DNA from 3 places in the Thalassotalea agariperforans genome. Region 3 is predicted to be linked to each of the others. Evidence: predicted binding sites of a transcription regulator. Region 3 holds the regulator's gene; each other region holds the start of a gene.
The links. Region 3 encodes FliA, which starts transcription of late flagellar genes. Its sites were predicted from a motif close to CTAAAGNTNNNNNNNNNNNNGCCGATA; they were not measured.

Region 1 (3,284 bases), on a different contig from region 3:
GAATGGGCTAATTCATGAGCAATTAAATTAACTAAACTTTTATCGCCAGCAATAACAGTTGGTGTAATAAAAGAAAGTCGAGGATTTTCCATACCACCATAAGGAAAACTCGGTGGTAAAATAAGTAAATCGTAACGGCCCCAGCGATACTCTCCAAAAAGTTTCTCTGTAACATCGATCATCGCTTGAGTATCATTAAATTCATTGACAGCAGCATCTAAATATTTAGCTTCGGCATAAACGGCTGTTTGCTCACTCATGGCTTTAACTTCTAAGTCACCAACCGCGAGTGCAATTAAATAAGCGGGAATAGCTTGTGGCATTGAAAAATAATAATCACCATCTTTAGGCGTGTCAGGTTCATTATTAGCACTCATTACTGCAAGTAAATTTTTATCTGTTGTGATCCTTGCTTGATAAGTCATCCTAACACTGGGAGTATCTTGAATTGGTATCCAAGAGCGGGCATGGATTGGCTGATTTTGGCTATAAACAAAAGGATACTGCTTACCTGCCGTTTGTTGTGACGTTAACCATTGTAAACCGGAAGCCTGTGGCTTAGTTTGATAATATACTCTCACTTTCTCTGCTTGTTCACTTAACTTAATGGTTAACTTTGAACCTAAAACGTCATCGCGCTCAGCTAAATGAAAAGTGCTACTTTGCCAGCTTCCTTTTGGCGATTGACTCATCACTGATTTAATATCTAGATCACGGGTATCTAATATCAAAGTAGCTGTTTTTTTGTTATCACGATCACGCCATGTTAAAGATAAATCAGCAAAACCCGAAAATTGCTGTCTGTTGAAATCAACAGCTAAATCTAAATAAAGGTGATGGACACTCACTTGCTGATAATTAGCATAAGTATATTCATCAACGAGGGAGTCAACTGGTTGCGCTATTACGCTAGTGTTAAAACCAATCGCTAACAAACATACTAGACTAAATTGACGAATGACGGATACAAGGACGTGAGCAAACATAAATTCCCTACTTGGTTAAAATACAACAAAAATTAAGCATAACCATTCTAACAAAATGTTCAAAGTTATATCTAAAAAATTCACTAAATAAAAACAATAAAGGCCTGTAAAAACAGGCCTTTATATAAACATTTTTGTTTTTTAAATTTACGGTTTATCCATGCGAATAACAACACGTCTGTTTTGGCCTCGGCCTAAAACGGTATCATTCGATGCAATATGGCGTTTTTCACCATAACCTTTGGCTTCAATACGTGAAGGATCAATACCGCTAGCTAATAAATGTTCTTTAATTTTATTAGCGCGTTTAACCGATAATTCATAGTTTGGCCAACGACCGCCATAACTGTCAGTGTAGGCATCAACCAATACCAATTCTAATTCTGGGTCTAAACTTAAATATTCAGTGATCATCGCAATTCGTTTTTTAGACGCTTTAGTTAATTGATCACTGTTAGATTGGTAATTAAGAACAGTGTAAGCAATATCTTCAAAATTATAATTTAATAAATTACCTACACAGCTAACAAATTCTTTGTACGCTTTCGAAAATCGGGCTGGCGACAAACCAACAGAAATTTTATCGTCATCATCATACCAATCATCATAATAAAATTGTGGATTCATGCCTTGCTCTAATTCACTTAACATGGTCCAAGCAATTTTTTTCGGTAAACTTGGTGAATATTGTTTATGCAATTTCATATCCGCCAATGTGCGATCGATTTTACCGGGCTTCCAACTAGGATTAACCGAGCGAACTTCGGCAAGTGAATAAGAATCAGGTAGTCGTAACATGTCTAATTCAAAGTTCATGTTCATTTGACGACTGGCGCTACTAGAAAAGCGCGCTTCACCATAGTTAGGTATTTGATGCGATAAAGTGCAAGACAAACGAGATGACTCTGAAACTTGCCATTTCGATTCTTCTAAATCCGCCTGATACTGACGAATATTAGCATGCGTAGGCAAAGCTAAAAACGACGTTAATGCGGTTACTAATAAAATATAATGTTTCATAAAATCGAAAGTATTAATTGATGTCTTAAGTAATATCGACAAATTGCTAAATAACTTTATCGCTTTTTTATAAAAATAACACTTTTTAACGATTTATGCGAAAGAGTGTTTAAGAAAAGTGTCATTTTCTGAGATAATTACCCTATCAAACGCTAATGAAATAATTTAATGACTGACGTAATATCTCCATCAACTCCACAAACTAAAGATAAATCAACAGATAAAACCCTTTTTGCACAACGCTTTCGTGGTTATTTTCCTGTGGTAGTTGACGTAGAAACCGCAGGCTTTAATGCCACAACCGACGCTTTATTAGAAATTGCCGCAACTACATTAAGTTTAGATGAAAACACCGGACAATTTTCATTAGACGAAACCATACATTTTAATGTTGAACCTTTTGAAGGAGCTAACTTAGAGCCTTCTGCCCTCGCTTTTACTGGTATCGACCCAAGCAATCCTTTACGTGGTGCTGTTAATGAAGATGAAGTATTAAAAGAAACCTTTAAATTTATCCGTAAAAAAATGAAAGCCGCAGGTTGTCAACGCGCTATCATGGTAGCGCATAATGCTTCTTTTGATTTAGGTTTTGTTAATGCAGCCACTGAACGTTGTCATATAAAAAGAAGCCCATTCCACCCTTTTGTTAGTTTTGATACGGCAACACTTTCTGGCTTAGCTTTAGGGCAAACGGTATTAGCCAAAGCTTGCCTAGCCGCTAACATTGGCTTTGATAATCAAGAAGCACATAGCGCGTTATACGATACCGAAAAAACCGCCGAGTTATTTTGTTATATCGTTAACAAGTGGCAAACACTTGGAGGCTGGCCTTTACCCGCTGAAAATGATGACACAAATAGCGAATAACTTAGCTAAATACTTAACTAAATACTTAACTAAAGTAACAATGCCTTAAATTCAGCGAAGATAATACCTCACTAACAAAAAAGCCAGTCGCATGACTGGCTTTTTATGTTAAATTTCAATCTACTAGCTGTATATCATACTTATAGCTTGTAACTTTTAACTTGTGGCTTATAACTTGTCGCTTGTAACTATAAGCCAGCGTTTTTAAATACCGCTGATACAATCTCTTGCGCTTCACTGATAATTAGCTCTAAATGCTTAGTATCAATAAAACTTTCCGCATAAATTTTATAAATTTCTTCGGTACCAGAAGGACGAGCGGCAAACCAACCATTTTCAGTGACAACTTTTAAGCCACCAATCGCCGCATTATTACCTGGCGCATGGCTCAATTTTTGTAAAATTGGCTCA
Region 2 (3,284 bases), on a different contig from region 3:
TTTTGACAACAAGTACTGATATTTCTTCGGCAACAGCAGCTTCTACAGCGATAGGGTTAATTGATGATGCGTTAGTATCGGTAAATACCGTACGTGCTGATTTAGGTGCGAAACAAAACCGTTTTGCTTCTATTATTCGTAGTAATGATAATACTGCGCAAAACTTGTCTGCATCACGTTCACGTATTGAAGATACTGATTATGCTTCAGAAAGTGCTGCTTTAGCTAAAAGTTCAGTATTACAGCAGGCGGCAAGTTCAATGCTAGCGCAAGCTAATCAGCAGCCGCAAATAGCATTATCTCTTTTATAAAAAATTAAAGTTTTTATAAATAGATCCGATACAAGATTAAAGAGGCTCTTTTAGGGGGCCAATCTTAACAAGATTAGGGTATCTTCCCAGAGGAAAACATCATGGCTTTAGTAGTAAATAGTAATATTCAATCATTGAACTCACAGCGTCAGCTACAAAATTCAACTAATTCATTAGCAACTAATTTTGAGCGTTTATCATCAGGTAAACGCATTAATAGTGCTAAAGATGATGCGGCTGGTTTGCAAATTTCAAATCGTTTAACAGCGCAAATTAATGGTTTAAATCAAGCATCGCGTAACGCAAATGATGGTGTTTCTTTGGCGCAAACAGCTGAAGGGGCATTAGATGAATATACCAACACATTACAACGGATGCGTACATTAGCTGTGCAATCGGCGAATGGCTCAAACAGTCAAGCAGATAGAACGGCTTTGAATGCTGAGTTTTCTGAATTAGAATTAGAATTAACGCGTATTTCTGAACAAACATCATTTGCTGGTGAAAATTTATTGGATGGTTCATATACCGGTAAAGCTTTTCAAATTGGTGCTGATGGCGGGCAAGCAATTAGTATCAACATTACGCAAGATTTTGATGCCGCTCAGATCTTATCTACGGCCACAGTACATGTTTCATCAGCAGTAGCCGCAACCTCGGCAATTAGTTTGATTGATAATGGCTTAGTGAAAGTTAATACGGTACGAGCTGATTTAGGTGCCAAGCAAAACCGTTTTTCTTCAATTATTCGTAGTAATGATAATACCGCACAAAACTTATCAGCATCACGTTCACGTATCGAAGATACTGACTATGCATCTGAAAGTGCAGCATTAGCGAAAAGCTCAGTGTTACAACAAGCGGCGAGCTCAATGTTAGCTCAGGCTAACCAACAGCCGCAAATAGCATTATCTTTGTTATAAAAAACTATTTTAAAGCGGTTATAAATACCGCTTTAAAAATTTATTAAAGTTTTTAAGTAAAGTGTCGATAAATATTTAAGTAAGTTTTTGCAGTAGATAACTGCATAGATAGGGAAAAATCCCAGAGGCGAACATCATGGCTTTAGTCGTAAATAGTAATATTCAATCCTTGAATTCTCAACGTCAGCTGCAAAATTCAACTAATTCTTTGGCAAGCAATTTTGAACGTTTGTCGTCTGGTAAACGCATAAATAGTGCAAAGGACGATGCCGCAGGATTACAAATATCAAATCGTTTAACAGCGCAAATCAATGGCTTGAATCAAGCGTCACGTAATGCCAATGATGGTGTATCTTTGGCTCAGACGGCTGAAGGTGCGTTAGATGAGTATACTAATACGCTTCAGCGTATGCGTACTTTAGCGGTGCAATCTGCAAATGGTTCAAATAGTCAGGCAGATAGAACGGCTTTGAATGCTGAATTTACGGAATTAGAAACAGAATTGACACGTATTTCTACGCAAACCTCTTTCGCTGGCGAAAACTTATTAGACGGTAGCTATATCGATAAAGACTTCCAAATTGGTGCTGATGGCGGTCAAGTTATTACGATTTCTGTGGGGACAAACTTTGCGTCATATAGTGTATTAACTACTTCAACAATTAATGTATCTTCAGCAACAGCGGCTTCTACAGCTATTGGTTTAATTGATGACGGCTTAGTTACTGTGAATACGGTTCGTGCTGATTTAGGTGCGAAGCAAAACCGTTTTGCTTCAATTATTCGAAGTAATGATAATACAGCACAAAACTTATCAGCGTCACGTTCACGTATTGAAGACACTGATTATGCAGCAGAAAGTGCGGCATTAGCAAAAAGCTCAGTATTACAACAAGCGGCAAGTTCAATGTTAGCGCAGGCTAATCAGCAACCGCAGATAGCATTGTCATTATTGTAAGGTTAAGCGAATAATCGACAAAATAATGACACTCAAGGCTTGAGTGTCATTTTCGTTTAAAATATTTACTGATTGGAGGTATCACATGACAGTTAAGATTATTAAAGATAATCCAATACAGTTGGTTGACGATTTTCCCCAGCGTAATCAAAATCATCCTATTGAAAGTGAAAAACTGAAATCGGTTGATAAGTTGGCGAATGATGCTGTTGAACAAGGTACTTTAGCTGTTGATGTTAATAAAAAAGCAGAAATAGCATTTGGTCATGTTCTGCAAAATGATAAAACAAAAGAAAATAAATCAGATGCTGAGTTACAGGCTGAGTCAGAACTAATTTCTGATGCGATGAAAACCATTTCTGAATTTATTAGTATGCCGGTTCGAACGGTAAACTTTACCCAAGATGATGGTTCTGAAAAAACGGTGATCAAAATTTACGATTCAGCGAGTAACGAATTAATAAAACAATTTCCATCAGAAGAAATTTTGCTAATAGCTCAGCGCATTGTTGAACTACAGCAAGATATTAGTCAAAAAACTGGTATACTTCTTGATGAAAGTATTTAAATTATTAGAATAGATACAGTCATTAACTTATACTAAGCTGTATTATGAGGTGACAGGTTATGAATATTACGCAAGCGGGTATTGGTTCAGGTTTAGATTTAGAATCTATTATCGAAGCTTTTATTACAGCGGAATCTGTGCCTACTGAAATACGCCTCCAAGAAAAAGAAGAACGAACACGTACTGAGCTTTCAGGCTTAGGAAGTTTTAAATCAGCCTTATCTCAATTCCAATCTGTTTTAAAAAAACTGGATACAATTGACGAGTTTAACCAACAAACTGTCACGACCAGCGATGAAAATATCTCAGTAACAACTAACGGTTATGCTACAGACGGTAGCTTTGATGTTGAAGTGTTACAACTTGCTGCGGCCACCAAAATACAAACTACCAATTTTGCAGGTGGCTCAACGTCAACCGTTGGTGCGGGTACCTTAACGTTTGCTTCCGCTAACGGTGATACGTTTGATGTTACTATCGATGCGGCTGATGACTTATCTGCCATTCGAGATAAAATTAATTCT
Region 3 (3,284 bases):
TCTTGAGATTCTGGCACACTTAAACGGTGTAATTCATTTAATAGCGCAGGATCAGCCGGTTCAGTTTCTTCTCTATTTTGTACTAGAGCAAACATTTCATTGATAGTATCAAGCGCTTGTAAAATCACATCCATTAATTCAGCGGTAACTGAACGCTGGTTAGTTCTTAAAATATCAAAGATATTCTCTGCGCCATGACAAACGTCAACTAAGTTATTTAAAGCTAAAAATCCAGCGCCGCCTTTAACTGTGTGAAAACCTCTAAAAATAGCATTGAGTAACTCAGCATTATCAGGATCGTTTTCTAATTCCACGAGTTGTTCGGATAAAGTTTCTAGTATTTCACCAGCTTCGATTAAAAAATCCTGAAGAATTTCTTCATCTGCTTCATAAGACATACGCTGTCATTCCTCTTAAAACCCTAAGCTTGAAAGTAAATCGTCGACATCATCTTGGTCGGCAACAACATCATCACGTTCTTCTTTATTTACTATCGGACCTTCTACCAAGTTATCACCCACTTTTGGTGCTGATTTGGTTTTTGAAGATCCATCAGGCGTATCACCTTGACTGATACCAAACGCCGTTAGCATATTAATCAAGCTATCTTCAACTTCTCTAACTAAATCAATAACTTTACGAATAACCTGACCAGTTAAATCTTGAAAGTCTTGCGCCATTAAGACATCCGTCATTAATGAATGCATATGCTTTGTTTCAGCATTAGTAGTAACAATAAATGCATCTAAATCATGGCACAAACCTTTAAAACCAGGGAGATCGATTTCATTTCGCATCAATGACTGCCACTGAGGCATAACCTTAGTAACTTGCTCTTGAATTTTATCGACAACGGGGAAAATAGACTCTACCGCATCCATGGTTTTATTAGCCGCATCTTCTGTTCGGCTAATAACATAATTAAGCCGTTCTTTCGCATCAGGAATATCAGCTGTCGCCAAATCATTAAGACGTGAATCTAGCTGAAAATTCATCAACGAGTCATGTAATTGGCGAGTTAACTTACCTATTTCAGCAAACAATACTGTATTGATAGGATTTTGAATTTTAGCAACTAATTCATCAGCCTTGTCTTGCTGACCGTTTTCTAAATATTCAACTAGCAACTTCGCCTGCTCTAAAGAGACATGGCTACTCATTCATCGACTCCTATGCATTGAGCCGTTTAACTTAGTCAAAACTAAGCTAAACGTTCAAAGATTTTGTCAAGCTTCGTTTTTAACGTTGCAGCGGTAAAAGGCTTAACAATATAGCCATTAACCCCAGCTTGAGCAGCCATAACAATTTGCTCTTTTTTAGCTTCTGCTGTCACCATTAAAACAGGAATATGCGATAAACTTGCATCTGCTCTTATTGCTTTTAATAAGTCGATACCTTGCATTCCAGGCATGTTCCAATCAGTTACAACAAAATCAAAGTCACCACCCTGCAGCATAGGTAACGCAGTACTACCGTCATCAGCTTCTTGAATGTTAGTGAAACCTAAATCACGTAATAAATTCTTTACTATACGTCTCATAGTTGAAAAATCATCAACAACAAGCACTTTCATGTTTTTATCCAAGACACCCTCCGGCGATTTAATTTAAAACTAATATATTTATTTTACTCAATTTTGCCAAGATTGCATACGTGCTTTTACACGATGCATCGCTTGGCTATGAATTTGGCTAACTCTTGATTCACTGACATCAAGTACTTGACCAATTTCCCGTAAGTTTAATTCTTCATCGTAATATAACGACAGTACTAAAGCTTCTCGCTCAGGTAAAGAAGAAATACAATCAGTTAAGGCTTTTTTGAAAATACTATGTTCAATGTTTTGATATGGATCATCATGCTGAGCATCATCATCAAAATGGATAGCATCTTCATTTACACCTAGATCATCTATTCCTATTATTTTACCTGTACTTACTTCGTTAAGAATATGATGGTATTCATTTAACGAAATATCAAGTTTTTCAGCAACTTCACTATCAGAAACATCACGGCCTAATTCTGCTTCTAAGGTTTTTATTGCTTCTGTAACCATACGGCTATTCTTATGAACCGAACGCGGAGTCCAGTCGCCACGCCTTATTTCATCAAGCATTGAGCCACGAATACGAATACCAGCAAAGGTCTCAAAACTGGCACCTTTGCTCATATCAAAATTATTGGAAGCTTCTAATAAACCGATCATACCGGCTTGAATTAAATCATCAACTTGAACACTGGCAGGTAGACGAGCGAGTAAATGGTAAGCAATACGTTTAACTAAAACGGTATGCTGCTCAAGCAACGCCGTTTTGTCTTGCTGTATATTGTATGCATTAGCTTTTACCACATGAGCTCCGCTAAACGTTATTTTTCAAGTAACTGTTCTATAAAGAATTCTAAATGACCAGAGGGTTGATGCGGGATTGGCCATTCCATGACATTTTTGGCTAAGGCTTTAAAGGCTTTAGCTGCTGGTGAATCGGGAAATGCTTCTACGATCACTTGTTGTTTACGAACGGATTTTCGAATATTTTCATCAAAAGGTACAACGCCGACTAACTCTAAAGCGACATCTAAAAACCTATCAGTAACTTTCGTCAATTTAGCAAAAAGTTGCTGCCCTTCTCTTGGGCTTCTAACCATATTAGCAACAACTTTAAATTTAAACACACCATGATCACGGCTAAGTAGCTTCATTAATGCGTAACAGTCAGTAATTGAGGTTGGTTCATCACACACCACTAACATCACATCTTGGGCGGCACGTGCAAAACTTAATACCATGTCTGAAATACCGGCGGCAGTATCAACGACAAGAACATCAAATTGAGTTTGCATATCACTAAAAGCACGAATTAAACCGGCATGCTCTGACGGCGTTAAATCCACCATAGATTGCGTGCCTGAGGTCGCAGGAATGATCTTTATACCAGCTGGGCCATCAATAATAATATCGTCTAACTCAGATTCACCAGAGATAACATGCGAAAGATTACGTTGCACGCGTAAACCTAACATAACATCCACGTTAGCTAAGCCTAAATCGGCATCTAGTACTAAAACGCGTTTTCCCATTTGTCCTAAAGCGATAGCTGTGTTGAGTGAAACGTTAGTTTTGCCGACACCACCCTTGCCGCCTGAAACGGCGATGACTTTAATTTTTTGTAAGCCTTGCATTTTTCTTAAGCCACTTGCTTGATCGATCATTAATTTACTTCTTTATTCTTATTATTACAATTTATGCACACGCTGTTGACGACATTGGCATAGAATTCAATGTT

Region 1: a site for FliA is predicted at 2,040-2,066, ahead of ACSLUO_RS11620 (flagellar protein MotY). Genes of this name have one in related genera too.
Region 2: a site for FliA is predicted at 1,278-1,304, ahead of ACSLUO_RS13500 (flagellin N-terminal helical domain-containing protein). Genes of this name have one in related genera too.

Annotation. Positions count from the first base shown of each region.
Region 1 covers NZ_JBQMWH010000008.1:43,138-46,421, reverse strand. Annotated here, with positions in the region: gene ACSLUO_RS11625 (M1 family metallopeptidase) at 1-986, opposite strand, end outside; gene ACSLUO_RS11620 (flagellar protein MotY) at 1,134-2,006, opposite strand; gene rnt (ribonuclease T) at 2,175-2,873, shown strand; gene pgm (phosphoglucomutase (alpha-D-glucose-1,6-bisphosphate-dependent)) at 3,062-3,284, opposite strand, start outside.
Region 2 covers NZ_JBQMWH010000011.1:37,503-40,786, forward strand. Annotated here, with positions in the region: gene ACSLUO_RS13490 (flagellin N-terminal helical domain-containing protein) at 1-311, shown strand, start outside; gene ACSLUO_RS13495 (flagellin N-terminal helical domain-containing protein) at 413-1,234, shown strand; gene ACSLUO_RS13500 (flagellin N-terminal helical domain-containing protein) at 1,371-2,192, shown strand; gene ACSLUO_RS13505 (flagellar protein FlaG) at 2,278-2,760, shown strand; gene fliD (flagellar filament capping protein FliD) at 2,820-3,284, shown strand, end outside.
Region 3 covers NZ_JBQMWH010000003.1:428,182-431,465, reverse strand. Annotated here, with positions in the region: gene ACSLUO_RS07180 (chemotaxis protein CheA) at 1-398, opposite strand, end outside; gene ACSLUO_RS07175 (protein phosphatase CheZ) at 414-1,160, opposite strand; gene cheY (chemotaxis response regulator CheY) at 1,202-1,585, opposite strand; gene ACSLUO_RS07165 (RNA polymerase sigma factor FliA) at 1,631-2,350, opposite strand; gene ACSLUO_RS07160 (MinD/ParA family protein) at 2,368-3,210, opposite strand; gene flhF (flagellar biosynthesis GTPase FlhF) at 3,242-3,284, opposite strand, start outside.